2 regions of the Metabacillus sp. KJ11-3 genome follow, and region 1 is predicted to be linked to the other one. Evidence: riboswitches for the same ligand, from Rfam matches in the RefSeq annotation. Region 1 holds a riboswitch; the other holds the start of a gene.
The links. Region 1 has a riboswitch for cobalamin ahead of metE (5-methyltetrahydropteroyltriglutamate--homocysteine S-methyltransferase). Riboswitches for the same ligand answer to the same signal wherever they lie in the genome.

Region 1 (7,490 bases):
CTCATCAGCATATAACTTAAAAGCATATGATGGTTCATGAACATACTGAAAAACAGCAGCATCTGTACCAACACCAATACAACTTAGATCATGAACATTTCCTGAAATCGTTACTGGTTTATTGTTAGTATTCGCTGTAATTTTTATTTGTGCCAATAGTTCATCTACTACTAATATATCTTTCTCCATACTATCACCCAATTTCTCCTAAAGTAACATTTCGTTTTTGTTGGAAATTGATTATGCTGCTAAATATGCTTTTCACTCACTCCCATTCAATAGTATAAGCTAAAAGAAAGAATTCCTTACTAAAAGAAAAAGACCTTTACCGATAATGGTAAAGATCTAAAAAAGACCTTTACCAAATTGAAAAATCAATTGGCAAAGGTCTCGCTAGCAATAATTATTGCCAACAAAGCCGGGGTATGGACCCGAAATGACGACTTTGTTTAATAGCTACTCCCCTTTGGAGGAATGAACGTTCATTTAACTTACTATAATTTTAACAGAATTTTCACATTAAGTCAATTTTGAAAATGACAAAGGAATTTCTCATCTATTCTTTATTTCAACCAATGGGAAGGAATATCTAAAGATGAAGGTAATTTTGTATGAAGATCTCCATTGGCTGAATTAATTTGTGCTTGAGTTAGAAAAATACTCCCACTTAAATTTGCTCCACTAATATTTGCATCTCGAAGGTCAGCTCCAATAAAATCAACATATCTCAAGTCAGCATCTCTTAGATCACATCCAATAAGAAAAGCTCCCCTTAAATTTTCTCCTCTAAGATTTGCTCCCCTTAAATTTGAGCCCATCAGTTCGATTCCTTTTTTCAATTTCACCTTTTGTTTTTGACCATTCTTTCCTTTTGTACGCACAAATTCACTCGTACTAATTAATACTTCATTAACAAATGCTCTATGTTGTAATAGATCTATTTTTAATATAGACTTCGGATTTAAATAGGTGAGGTGTTCAGTCTGTTCTGTTGCTTGATGTATATCTTTATGTATTTCTCTTGCTTCTTTTCTATTTAGAGCTTCATATAAGTAACGAAGCATTTCATGAAGTTGTTGCATGATGGGGAAGACCTCAAACATTTCTTTTGCAATCTCTTTTTTGCTTCTCCAATCATTCCCACTATATGTTACTTGTGAAACCTTTTGACCTGCCCCAAAACATTCATACACAGTACAACCGCGAAATCCATTACTTCTTAAGTTCTTATGAATGCTACACCGATAATCCGACTGAAGGTTACCACATGGTATCCCACTGTCCTTATCATAGGCAAAATCTGCAGATTTCATATAAGGCAAAGCTACACAACACAAGCCAAAGCAATTTTCACAATCTGCACTTAGGTCTTTTAACTCTGTTGCTTTTATACTCAAAACTTCCACTTCCTTATAACTTTCTACTGGGAAATTTCAACAATAAGAATAACCGGAGTATGCTTACCAGCTCCGGTTAATTCTTCATTAAACATTATTATTGCACTAACTCGTCCACTGATTGCTTTTCATAAATTCGTTTGATCGCTTCACTAATTAATGGCGCGACTGATAACTCTACTAATTTGTCAATACGCTTTTCTTCCGGAATTGTAATTGAGTCGGTTATAACCAATTCCTTTATTTTAGAACTTTGGATTCGTTCAATTGCAGGGCCGGATAAAACCGGATGTGTACAACATGCATACACTTCTTTTGCCCCATGCTCTACTAGTGCATTTGCGGCTAATGTTATGGTACCGGCTGTGTCGATAATATCATCAATTAAGATTGCTGTTTTCCCTTCAATATGGCCAACGATATTCATGACCTCTACAACATTTGGTCTTGGACGTCTTTTGTCAATTATCGCAATTGGAGCTTTCAAACGATCTGCTAATTTACGAGCTCTTGTAACACCGCCGTGGTCTGGTGACACAATGACAATATCTTCTAAGTTCTTATTTATAAAGTATTCCCCTAAGATTGGAACACCTAATAGATGGTCTATTGGAATATCAAAGAAGCCCTGAATCTGGGGGGCGTGTAAATCAAGAGCAATCACCCGAGTAGAGCCTGCTCTTTGGAGTAGATTTGCCACTAGCTTTGCAGTAATTGGCTCCCTTGCCCTAGCTTTACGGTCCTGTCTGGCATATCCGTAGTATGGAATAACCAAATTGATTGTTTTTGCAGATGCACGCTTTAAAGCATCTACCATAATTAATAATTCCATTAAATGTTCATTTACAGGATTGCTAATCGATTGGATGATGTACACCTCATCTCCACGAATACTTTCCTCAATGTTAATTTGAATTTCTCCATCACTAAAACGAGTAACAGAACTCTTCCCTAATTCAATCCCAAGAATTTCGGCAATCTTCTTCGCTAACTTGGGATCAGAGTTAAGCGAAAATAGTTTTAAATTAGAATCTGCATAACGACTAGGCATGGTAAAGTGAAAACCTCCAGTTGGACTTATAATTTGTGGCCATGTTATTGATAAGTATTGATTTTTATCATTATTAAATGAAACGGAAATCAACAGGAAATTTAAACAAGCCTCAAAATGAGTAATTTACATACCTATTTTACACTATTCGGTTTGTATTCAACAGAGACTTCACTATAATTCTTTTATTTTTTGTGAACTCTTTTTCATAAAGTAGTCAATGGTCATAAAAAACACGGGACCTAATGAGATCCCGCATTGTTTACGTTATTTATTAACTATTGTTTACAAGCAGCTTTTCTCTCGTGTACTTGGCTGCTTCTACCATTACTTTTAACGCTGCAACCGTTTCTTCTTTTCCGCGTGTCTTTAATCCACAATCAGGATTGATCCAGAACAATTTTGGATCCAACACTTGAAGTGCCCGATCAATATTTCTTAAAAGCTCCTCAACTTTTGGAACACGTGGACTATGAATATCATATACACCCAGTCCAATCCCTTTATTATATGTCGTTTCTTCAAAAGCTTGGATTAATTCTCCGTGACTTCTTGAAGTTTCAATAGAAATAACATCTGCATCAAGTTCATCAATGGTTGTAATAATATTTTTAAAATCTGAATAACACATATGTGTATGAATTTGGGTCTCATCTTGAACTGATGTTGTTGCAAGCTTAAATGCATATACTGCTTCATTAAGGTAACGATCCCAATTTTCACGTTTTAAAGGTAAACCTTCTCTAATTGCCGGTTCATCAACTTGAATCATTCGGATTCCGTTTTTCTCAAGGCTATCAACCTCTTTTCTCAGTGCCAGAGCAATTTGATTTGCCACATCGAAACGGGAAATATCATCACGAACAAATGACCAATTTAATATAGTTATCGGGCCAGTCAGCATTCCTTTAACAGGTTTTGCTGTTAGTGATTGAGCGAATACCGTTTCCTTTACCGTCATCGATTCCTTCAAATCAACATCACCATAGATAAGTGGCGGTTTCACACATCGTGATCCATATGATTGAACCCATCCAAACTTTGTAAATTGGAATCCTAGTAGTTTTTCTCCAAAATATTCAACCATATCTGTACGTTCGAATTCTCCATGAACAAAAACGTCCAGACCTAATTCCTCTTGAATATCTATCCATTTTTTAATTTCTGCTTTTATATATTCCTCATATTCCGCATCGGTTAACTCGCCTTTACGCCATTTTAAACGTTGATTTCTTACTTCTTTTGTTTGGGGAAAGCTTCCGATCGTTGTCGTAGGAAGCATTGGTAACTCAAAGGTTTTAGCCTGTAATTCTTGGCGTATCAAAAAATCCGCTCTCCGACCTACATCATATACATGAATGTTTTTTATCGCATCTTGTACATCCGAATTGTTTCTAAATGAAGAATGGTTTAAAGATTGAATAGATGCAGTACACTCTTTCAGTTGTACTTGTACAGATTCAATGCCATTATTCAGCGCTTTAGTTAAGACAATAACTTCATTTATTTTCTCATCAGCAAAGGATAGGGCATTTTTGAGAACCACATCAATTACTTCTTCACTTTTGACCGTTACTGGTACATGTAACAAACTTGATGATGGTTGGACGATTAAACGGTCGTTTGAAACAAACTCTGATATTTCTGTCAAAAGTGAAAGTTGCTCTTCGAGATTACAACGCCAAATGTTACGGCCATTGACTACACCAGCTGCTAACACTTTATCACTAGGAAAACCAAAGCTTTTTAAAGCTTTAAGGTGATGGCCGCTATCGTGGACAAAATCAAGTCCTATACCATGTACTGGTAATGAACAAATTTCTTTAAAATATTCAATATGATCAAAATACGTTTGTAAAATTACGTGAACATTTGGTGCTGCTTCATGTAACTGCTGATAGACTTCACGGAGCAGTTCAACCTCTTCATAAGTAATATTTGTCGCTACTATTGGTTCATCCATTTGAACCAACTGGACACCTTCTGTTTGTAATTGCTGCAGGATTTCAGCATAAAGCGGGACAAATCTCTCTACTAAATCGCGAAACTCAGACTTTTTGTATCCTTTAGATAGCTTTACAAAAGTCACTGGACCTAAAATGACTGGTTTTCCTTCAATATTTAACTTTTGTTTTGCTTCTTTATAAAATGCAAGTGGACGGTTTTCCACAAGTTTAGGTTCAGCATTATTTAACTCTGGAACAATATAGTGATAATTTGTGTTAAACCATTTTGTCATTTCACAAGCAACTGCACCTTTATTACCCCTTGCCATATCAAAATATGTTTCTAAAGAAACTGCGCCAGTCGTGTAATCAAATCGCTCGGGAACAAGACCAAACATTACAGCTGTATCAAGAACATGATCATAAAAGCTGAAATCTCCTATCGGTATTAAATCAATGCCTTGCTCTTTTTGTTTTTTTAGATGTTGTAGGCGGATCTCTTCCATTCGGTTTAAAAATGTGTCTTTATCAAGATTCCCTGCCCAGTATTGTTCAAGCACCTTTTTCCATTCACGTTTTTCACCAATACGAGGATATCCTAAGTTCGAGCTTTGTATTTGACTCATTGTATTCATGCACTCCTATCATTTCTATTTTTGCCCCAAACAAAAAATCTCCCTTTTCAAATTAGAAAAGAGAGATTCATACGCATAGCTAACTAGAGTTGAGACATTCCGGATTTCTCAACACGTATTCCTCACTCCTCCCTATACATCCGTAGGTACAAGCGCATATAACAGGCAGGTCTCCTGACTTAGGTTCATGGCTTCTTATCCCTTCCCATTTCATATGAAATAGTGGTTAATAATAAGTTGCTCCCCATTACAGTGGCGGGACCGTGCCGGATTTTCACCGAACTTCCCTTTTAAGCTGTGATAGATTTCACAGCACCTGTTACATTTGATATGTAATTTTTCAGACGATTTCTTCTTCCAGTATCTAAATGACCTCTCTATTTAAAATAGAGAGGTCTTCATTTCAATGAAATCCCCTCTTATTTGTCAAAGCCATACACTTTGCAGGAATTAGCACCTTTTCAACGAATGAAAGTTGAATGGTTGCCGGGCTTCATCGGGCCAGTCCCTCCGCCACTCTGAATAAGAGTATTTTGATAATTAATGATATTTTGAATTTAATAGCATATTAGCACGAGAAAGGTAAAGCTGTCAAAAAGTTTTTCATTATTTCACCAATTCAAATTAATTTTTCAAGTAAATAATAGAGTCATGAGCACTTTTACTTTTCGTTTAATTTCTTGAAGTCATAATTCCCCAACAGATGATTGCCGTTCTTTTGCCTTATCTGCAGCACTTGCATTTTTCGTTGCTTCTTCTTTATTTTCCGCCATTTCTTCGACTGTTTTAGTTTTTAATCGAGCAGCACCTTTATAATTTTTCGTTGGGATAAGTTGTTCTGTTTCAAGACGATATTTTGCCTCTGAAATTGCTTTTGAATATTGTGGTAACCATTTTTCCTGTGCAACTAATAGTTCATCTGTCATTTGCCATATTTCTTTCGGATTACATACCGCTCCTACTAATGGGTCCATCATCATCGCTTGACGCAGTAGAAAGTCATCTCCCTTAACAGCTGCTTCCACTGCTAATCGTTGAACAGAAATACTCACATTACATACAGCAGCACAGCCAAGCGGAAGGTCACCTACATGTGGCATATTGACCCCATTACGATCCACATATCCGGGAGCTTCAATTATGGCATCATCAGGAAGATTTGTGATCACCCCATTATTCACTACATTAAAATGTCCTCGATATACTCTTCCTGTTTCAAGTCCCTCAATAATATACGAACCATGTTCCTCACTGCGGTTCTCGGGTTTATATGTAAGAGATGGTTCCTTCATCCAATTTGGGAAATCTGTCTCAAACCAATTCCTTCCCTCTGTGCACACACGCAAATAACCACCTGTTTCACCATTTATCCATGAGCCTAAATCTATCCATTCCTTAATCTCATCCGTGCGTTTTCGATACCATGGGACATATTCACTTAAATGCCCATTTGATTCTGTGGAGTAATAGCCAAATCTCCTTAACATATCAATTCTGACTTTTTCTGTTTTACGAAACTCAGGATGTTCCTCAAATGCTTCTAAAAGATTTCCTGTTACATCTTCTCCCTTATGTTTCACACTAATGTACCATGTTTGATGATTGATCCCTGCACAAATAATGTCGATTTCTTCTTTTTTATAGCCTAACACTTCTGCAATTTGCCTATGCCCGCCTTGTACTCCATGACAAAGTCCAATTGTTTTCACACCGCCATATACATTACAAGCCCAAGTAATCATAGCCATTGGATTTGCATAGTTTAAAAGAATACAATTCTTCTCTGCTACTTCTTTAATATCCTTACAAATCTCCAACATTTCTGCAATTCCGCGTTGACCATACATAATCCCACCAGCACACAATGTATCACCAACACACTGATCGATCCCATACTTAAGTGGGATATCAATATCCAGTCCAAAGGCCTCAAGTCCACCGATCCTTACAACCGAAAAAATATATCTTGCGCCTCTTAAAGCTTCCTTGCGATTAGTTGTAGCATGAATCTTTATATCAAATCCATTTTCATCAATATCGCGTTGACACAGTTCTGTTACCATTTGAAGGTTTGAAGGATTAATATCTGTAAAAGATACTTCAATATCTTGAAATTCAGATACAGATAACAAATCACGTAAAAGTCCTCTAGTAAACCCTATACTTCCTGCGCCGATAAAAGAAATTTTAAATGACATATAAAGAAAGCACTCCTTTTCCTTTTGTTATGATTATTTTAACAACAAAGGATTGAATACGTTTCCAATATTGTAACTTTCTCAAAGGTTTTCATGTCAAAAATCCTAACTTTTATAATATAAAAATAGGATGACCAATGGTCATCCCAAATTCAGTGATTCACTTTGTGAATAGACTTTTTTACTAATTTTCTGTATTCATTTGGAGTTTGACCTGTATATTTTTTAAATAACATACTAAAGTATTGACGACTATTTACACC
Region 2 (7,490 bases), 270 kb from region 1:
TTAGTCTGGGGATCTTTTATGTTTAAATCGGTTAGAGCCTTGACTTTTGCTTCTGTTGCTGACAGTAACCCATTAACAAGTGCTCCATCTGTAAAATGTGCATCAATAAAGAGCATAGTATTGATTGTTCCAATCGTTTGAACTGGTTCTGTAATTGGTTGTTTTGTGATATCAACTGCATTTCCAACACCTGCAGTCACAATAGCAAGCAGCTGGATTCCATTTACTTCCTCTTCTATTATGACAACATCCTCCAAAATAACAGCTGTCATCATCCCAAGTGCTTGTTCAAATGGGATGTTCATTTTTTTCATCCTGGTCTGTACATCTTTAGGCGGCTCATCACAATGATAATTTTTCTTCACATGAAAATTACAAAAATGAGTGAGCCACTGAATTCCATCGCCAATTACACCATTAGATATTGATTTTAACGGATGGTTGAACTGAACATGGATAAATTCCTTCGTTTGTTTAATCGCATAAGATTCTTTAAAATTATAAGGTTGTGGAGATATACGATGGTTTGGAGTCAATAACAACTGTGGCTTTGGAATTGTTGGATGTGATTGAGAAAGTACATCCACCTCATACACTTTTTTCAGCTGATTCACTTTTCTTAACGTTTCTACATCCCCAACTTCTAGAAACTGCCCATGATGCAGCAGGGCGATGCGATCAGAATAAAGTGATGCCACATTTAAATCATGTAAAATGGCAAAAATGGTTAATCCCATTGATTGCTGTTGTTCTTTTAATAAATCGAGCATTTGAAAAGTATGCTTAATATCTAAATGGTTGGTAGGCTCATCTAGAAGTAAAATTTCAGGTTCCTGCACTAAAGCCTTCGCCAATAAAACTCTTTGCTTTTCCCCACCGCTTATCATGCGAAATGGAGTTTTTTTGAATTGGGTAATACTTGTCATATCCATGACATGATCCATTAAGGCGATATCGTGTTTTGTAAGTTGTTTGAGAAAACCCTTTTGATGCGGGTATCGACCGAGTGCGATAATTTCTTCAACCGTATAATCAAATGATACATTTGCTTCCTGGGTGAGTACAGCCATTTTTTTCGCTTTATCAAGCTTGGATAGACTTGTAATCGATTGGTTTGATAAATACACATCTCCACCTATAATCGGTAGTTGACCTGTAATAAGCTTGAAAATGGTCGTTTTTCCACTTCCGTTTGGACCAAGGAGGGTGAAAAACTCACCTTTTTTGATATCTGCATCAATACCGTTTATAATGGGCGGATGTGAATAACCGCCAACTAAGTTCTGAATTCTTATCATTTACGATCTCCTCCGCCCAATACGTTCTCTAATTAATAAAAGTGCAAAAACCGGTGCACCAATTAAAGCTGTGATCACACCAATCGGCATTTCCTTGGGAGCGATAATGGTTCGGCATACTAAGTCTGCCAAAATGAGAAATGCTCCACCTACAAGCATTGACAATGGTAGAACATGGCGATGATTCGGTCCCGTTATTAAGCGAATAAGATGTGGAATAACAAGTCCGACAAAACCTATCGAGCCTGAGACCGCAACAGCTGCACCTGTTAATAGGGAAGCACCAATTAGAATAAAGATTTTTCTTTTTCTCACATCAACACCTATATGGTCTGCTGCTTCCTCACCTAGTGCCAATGCATTTAACTCCCGATGATTTGCAAATAAAATGAAGGTCCCGAGCGCCATAAACGGAATAATTAATGTTACATGTGTCCAGCTTCTCATCCCAACACTACCGTACAGCCAATAAATAATTTGTGTCATTGAATCACGGTCACTTAATGAGATAATTAGTGAGACAATGGCGCCAATAAATGCACTTACGATAATTCCGGCCAGAATAATCGTTTCAATTGCCAGGTTTCGACTGCTTAATTTCACAAGGCCAAAAACGAGGAAAAGAGTAATAAAGCCACTTATGATTGCCACAACAGGAAGTGTAAAGCTTCCTAAGCCGATTATCGAAAATTGAAAAAAGATAACAAACACCGCACCAAGTGATGCTCCTGACGACACCCCGATTGTATAAGGATCTGCCAATGGATTTCGTAACAGTCCTTGAAAGGCGGCTCCTGCTAATGATAAAGATGCCCCAACACAAAACCCCAGCAGTACTCTTGGCAAACGAATATTCCATATGATCATCTCTTCATTTTTTGGAATTTCTCCCAGCCACCCAAAACCGAATGCATTGTCAGAAATGATATGTAAAATAGTGGGAATCGGCACTTGGACACTGCTAATAAATAAACCAAGGAGGGCTGTACTAAGTACAAACCCTCCGCTTAGAATATACAGCCACGTAATTTTACTTTTCAAACACTTCAGGATAAATAAGCTTCGCAAGTGTCTCGACTCCTTCAATTAAACGCGGACCTGGTCTTGTTACTGTATCGTTATCAACATCAAATACCTGTTTATTTTTAATTGCTGGTACTTCTGTCCACCCTTTACGTGCTAATACCTGTTCACTTGGATTGTCTATATAATAGCCATACGTTGTAATAATCACATCAGGGTTTAGTTTAACAATTTCTTCCTCCGTTAATTTCACCCAGCCTTCTTGGTCTTCTGCGGCATTAACTGCTTGGATTGATTCCAGCATTTCATTCATAAATGTGTTTTTACCTGTTGTAAAGATATCCGGTGATGGAGAAACTTCTACCCATACTTTCTTTTTCTCTGTAATTTCAGCTGCAGCTTTTTCTTTTATAGCAGCAAGACGGTCTTCCATATCAGTTACAATTTCGTTAGCTTTTTCTTCAGTCCCTGTTGCTTGTCCAATCATTTGGATATTTTTATATACTTCATCAAATGAAGAGGTATCACCAACAACAACCACTTTAATTCCTGCTTCTTCAAGTTGCTTTAAAATATCAGGGTGTGTTTCATTATGATAATCGGTTACTAACGCAATATCAGGTTGAAGGGATAGTACCATTTCAACATTGATATCCTGAGCACCTACTTTTTCTATCTCTAATGCTTCTGGAGGGTAGTTATCATAATCAGAAACACCTATCACTTTATCACCTAGTCCAAGAGCGAAAAGAATTTCAGTATTACTCGCTTGGATAGAAACGATTGATTCAGGCTCAGATTCGATGGTTACTTCCTTACCTGCATCATCCGTTATCGTGACTGGAAACGCCTGTGCACTCTCAGTATTATTCTCTTCTTGTTGAGTCGAATCATTCTTAGTATTCTGCTCACCTTGTGTGGTATCCTCTTGAGATCCGCACCCCACGATCATGAACATGCTTAACAAAAGAACAACACTTAATAAACCCCACTTTTTCATAAACGTATTCATTTGTTCATTCTCCCTTTCTTTTTTGAACACAAAAAAACGCTATTCTCTATAGAAAGCGTTGAATAAAGGCATCTAAATGGTATTTCTCTTGTTCAAGATATGTATAAACATCCAATCTACTATAAAAATAATAGCAATAAAGCAGCAAGAGACTGACTAAAGAGCACTTTAAACATTCCTTTCCTCGAGGAAGCTTAAAAAACATAATAGGCAGGTCTCCTGACTTACGAATTTGAATGCCGGTTATTCCTTCCCATGCTTTACACACAGTGGTTCTTACATAACCTTACTCTTCGCTTACAGTGGCGGGACCGTGTTGGATTTACACCAAACTTCCCTCTTAGTCTTACATATGGTAAGAAACCTATTTGTTCAGTATTTATTTTTTTGTTTTCTATTAGAGAGTATAATATAGACTTAGTCGTTTGTAAAATGGATTTGTTGATGAATGATACATGGTTAAAAATAGAAGAGGAAATGATTAAATTCCTAAAACATATTATAGATAACTATTTAATATAAATCTATCGGTTCTTTTCATATAAGTGAGCATCAAACTTTAATACTTGTAATGTAGCTACTTGCTTTAAATTTACCGGGAGAACAGCCAACTATTCTTCGAAATAAGCGGCTAAAAAACGCAGGGTCTTCATACCCGACTCTTATCGCAACATTAATCACTTTTTCATCGGTTTCTATCAAATATTGTTTTGCTTTTTCAATTCTGATATTGTGTACCATCTCGATTATGGTCTGTCCTGTTTCTTGTTTAAATAGGCGGTTTAGATGACGTGGACTGATATTAAATAAGTGACAGAGGGTCTGGATGGAGATTTTCTGATCAAAGTTTCTCGTTAAATATCCACATATTCTTTGAATCAAAATGTTTACATCATCTTGCTTTGAGAGAGGTTGCATACATCTTGATTTTCTATCATTATATTGACGGGACAAAATGATTAACAATTCTACTAGCTGTAAACGTATTAAAGTGGAGTAGCATGAATTTTCCCTGTTGTATTCAAACATCATCCCTTCTAATAAATGTAAAAATCTTGATGAGGTATTGACATCTAAATTTAAGAGATGATGGAAACGCTCGTTATTATCTAAGAAAGGATGAATATAAAAATAATCCATTGATTGAGAAACACCTAGTTCTTTTAACCAGGAGTCTTGAATTAAATTAGGAAGAAATAAGCAATTAATAATTTCTAATGATTCGCCTTTATCAATATTAAACGTATGAACTTCACCGGGATTAATGATGAAAACATCATTTGTTTTGATCATGTAGGATTGTTCTTCAAATATATGTCTTGCATTGCCTTTAACTACAAATACAAGTTCAATGAACTCATGTGAATGCGCAGGAGGTATGTTTGTAGAATCATGATGAAATCTCTGAATCCAAAATGGAAATTCTTCTGTTTTCATATATTCACTACTTTGATATGTAGTTGCTGACATATATGTGCCTCCTCTAGATAAAATAACATGGATGTTTATCTAGTAAGTAAACGTTCTCTTTCATATATTAGTAAACGCTTACAATAAGTATTAAACAATCTCTTTTTTTAGTCAATTACCGAAATGAAAATGGTGTTTTTTTACTACATATTCATTTTCCAATTTCAATAACTGCACCATTTTCCAATTGTGAGCGAATAGCTGCTTCTATTACTTCCTGTGCTGCTAATGCCTCATGACCAGAGCCGGTGATTTTTTCCGGCGGAGTAGATTGTTTTATCTCACTAATAAACGTATTTATTCTATTTTTAAAAGTTTCATTAAAACCATTCATTCCCGTTAGAACTGAATTGCGAAACACCTTTAATTCACTGCTTTTATGCGGATAAAACGTTAAGTTTTCATATACATTATCAATAAAAAACCTCCCCTTATTGCCGGCAACTTCACAAGTTTCTATCGGATGGTTGTTATCCATATCATAACTACCCGTTAAATGCCCAACTGCACCAGATTCAAATTCTAAATTAATTGAAGCTGTAGACCATACTTTTCTCCCGGGTGCTTTTGTCATGAATGCTTGAACACGTTTAATATCTCCTCCAAAATAACGAATCACATCAATTGAATGTGTGTGAAGGGCTCTCATGTGGATCCAGGGACTAGATTCGTTAGGATTGCCAATTGTTAATTTCATATTAAGATATAATAATGTTCCGAGGTCTCCATTATCAATCCACTTCTTAGCCTGTTCTGCAACCGGTACAAAACGGTGATTTAAATTACATGCTAAGCGTACGTTTTTTGCTTTTGCATAATTCACCAATTCGCGAGCTTCTTCAATATTATTAGATAAAGGTTTTTCTACCAGTACATCTTTCCCTGCATCAATCGCCATTCTAGCAGGTGCATAATGATGGGAACCGTTTTCTTTACCACCAGTTGCAATACTAATAACATCAATCTCCTCATTTTCTAACATACTTTTCAAATCTGTATATGCTTGTACGTTAAATTCATTGGCTGCTGCATCAGCCAACTCTTTATTTAAATCACAAACAGCAATTAGGTCGGTGTCGTTATTTTCTCTAAAATAACGACAATGTATTTTCCCGATATTGTTAACTCCTATAACGGCTGCTTTTATCATTATTTCTCTATCCTTTCTTGAATCAAATACTTCGAAGAAAAACTCCTTCGAAGTATTTGCATTAATTTAAAATGAATTAAAGCTGTTCTTCTTTTTTCTTCTCTTGTAACTTTTGGGCAGTATGAATGGATCCAATGTATAATGAGTCGTAAGCTTCCTGTGAAGTATTAAAAGGTCCTTGGTCTAAACCATGCCAATTTAGGTTTGTATACATTGGATTTTTTCTGCCACATTCTTGTTCTCGCTTCCTTATATATTCATTAAGCCTTCCTGTTAATAAATTGACAATTTCCGGCTCCTCATCTGCTACATTTTGTAATTCGTTTGGATCTTTCACAAGATTATATAACTCAACTTCAGGTTTAAAATGAAAATCCGGTTCAAGAGCAATAATCAGCTTCCATTCCGGAGTGCGCCAGCCATGTTTACGCATCCACGTACATTCTGTAAGATAAAATTCCGGTTCCTGACTAAACGTTTCCCCCTCTTCTCTTACGATGGACATAAGATTTCTACCGTCAAATGAAATATTCGTATCAATACCTATAACATCTAGGATTGTTGGCATAATATCTTTTATTAGTGAGGAATCCTTAACTCTCTTTCCTTCGGGTAATCCGGGATATTTAAGGATTAACGGTACAACAAGATTATGTTCATATAAACTATGATGATCGTACCAACATTCATGTTCATTTAATGTTTCACCGTGATCTGATGTGATGATGATGAGTGTTTCCTCAGTTAAACCAAGTGTTTCAACAGAAGTTACTATATTTTGTATACATGCATCCATATAGGCAACAGCACCATCGTACTGGGCATCAATGTATTCTGAGTCTGTACAGCCATTAGGTATCCATGAAGTGATAAAGTCAGCGAAAGGTTTAAATTCCTTCATTTTCGCTAAAGAACTATTTGATGGATCACATTCATCACCATCAAAAAACATTCGTTCATACGGTTTTGGAGGTAAGTATGGAGAATGTGGATCCATATGTCTTAAAAACAAGAAAAATGGTTTCTCATCATTTGCGAGTCTTTTTAGCTCCGGGAGTGCAACATCATTTAGGTTTTGTGCTTTCGGACAACGACCTGTTTCATCAGGCTGCCAAGCTTCATAATCAATATATTTTTGGAAACCCCTTGAGGCAGGGTTTCCTGTAAACCCGATACAAGTTGTGTTATAGCCATTTTCATTTAGAACTTCCGGAAGTGTTTTAACATGTTCACCTAATGGGCCATGATGTCTAAGAGCTACGACATCTGTGCCAAAACAATCCATACCTGTAAGCATCGAAGCATAACCTGGTGTGGTTGGTATACTAGGACTAAAATGGTTTTCAAATAATACCCCTGATTCAGCTAACTTATCAATATGCGGTGTTGTTAATCGATTGTAGCCATAGGAACTCATTCGGTCTCTTCTTAGACTATCAATCCCAAAGAGAATGACATTTGGCTGTTTTTTCATAACAAATTATCCTTTCTGAACAAAATTAGTTTCTCTTGCCCCTAAAGCCTTTAAAGTTGCATT

Region 2: linked by a shared signal. The riboswitch ahead of AC0L8O_RS10670 (ABC transporter substrate-binding protein) and the one ahead of metE (5-methyltetrahydropteroyltriglutamate--homocysteine S-methyltransferase) in region 1 are both predicted to bind cobalamin.

The regions. Positions count from the first base shown of each region.
Region 1 is NZ_CM147865.1:2,367,945-2,375,434, forward strand. It holds gene AC0L8O_RS12065 (serine/threonine protein kinase) at 1-189, opposite strand, end outside; gene AC0L8O_RS12070 (pentapeptide repeat-containing protein) at 564-1,313, opposite strand; gene AC0L8O_RS12075 (ribose-phosphate diphosphokinase) at 1,495-2,448, opposite strand; gene metE (5-methyltetrahydropteroyltriglutamate--homocysteine S-methyltransferase) at 2,723-5,020, opposite strand; cobalamin riboswitch at 5,177-5,364, opposite strand; SAM riboswitch class I at 5,446-5,558, opposite strand; gene melA (alpha-galactosidase) at 5,716-7,227, opposite strand; gene AC0L8O_RS12090 (helix-turn-helix domain-containing protein) at 7,380-7,490, opposite strand, start outside.
Region 2 is NZ_CM147865.1:2,093,754-2,101,243, reverse strand. It holds gene AC0L8O_RS10680 (adenosylcobinamide amidohydrolase) at 1-1,298, opposite strand, end outside; gene AC0L8O_RS10675 (FecCD family ABC transporter permease) at 1,299-2,366, opposite strand; gene AC0L8O_RS10670 (ABC transporter substrate-binding protein) at 2,329-3,321, opposite strand; cobalamin riboswitch at 3,526-3,716, opposite strand; gene AC0L8O_RS10665 (AraC family transcriptional regulator) at 3,886-4,803, opposite strand; gene AC0L8O_RS10660 (Gfo/Idh/MocA family protein) at 4,955-5,953, opposite strand; gene AC0L8O_RS10655 (sulfatase family protein) at 6,030-7,427, opposite strand; gene AC0L8O_RS10650 (sugar phosphate isomerase/epimerase family protein) at 7,434-7,490, opposite strand, start outside.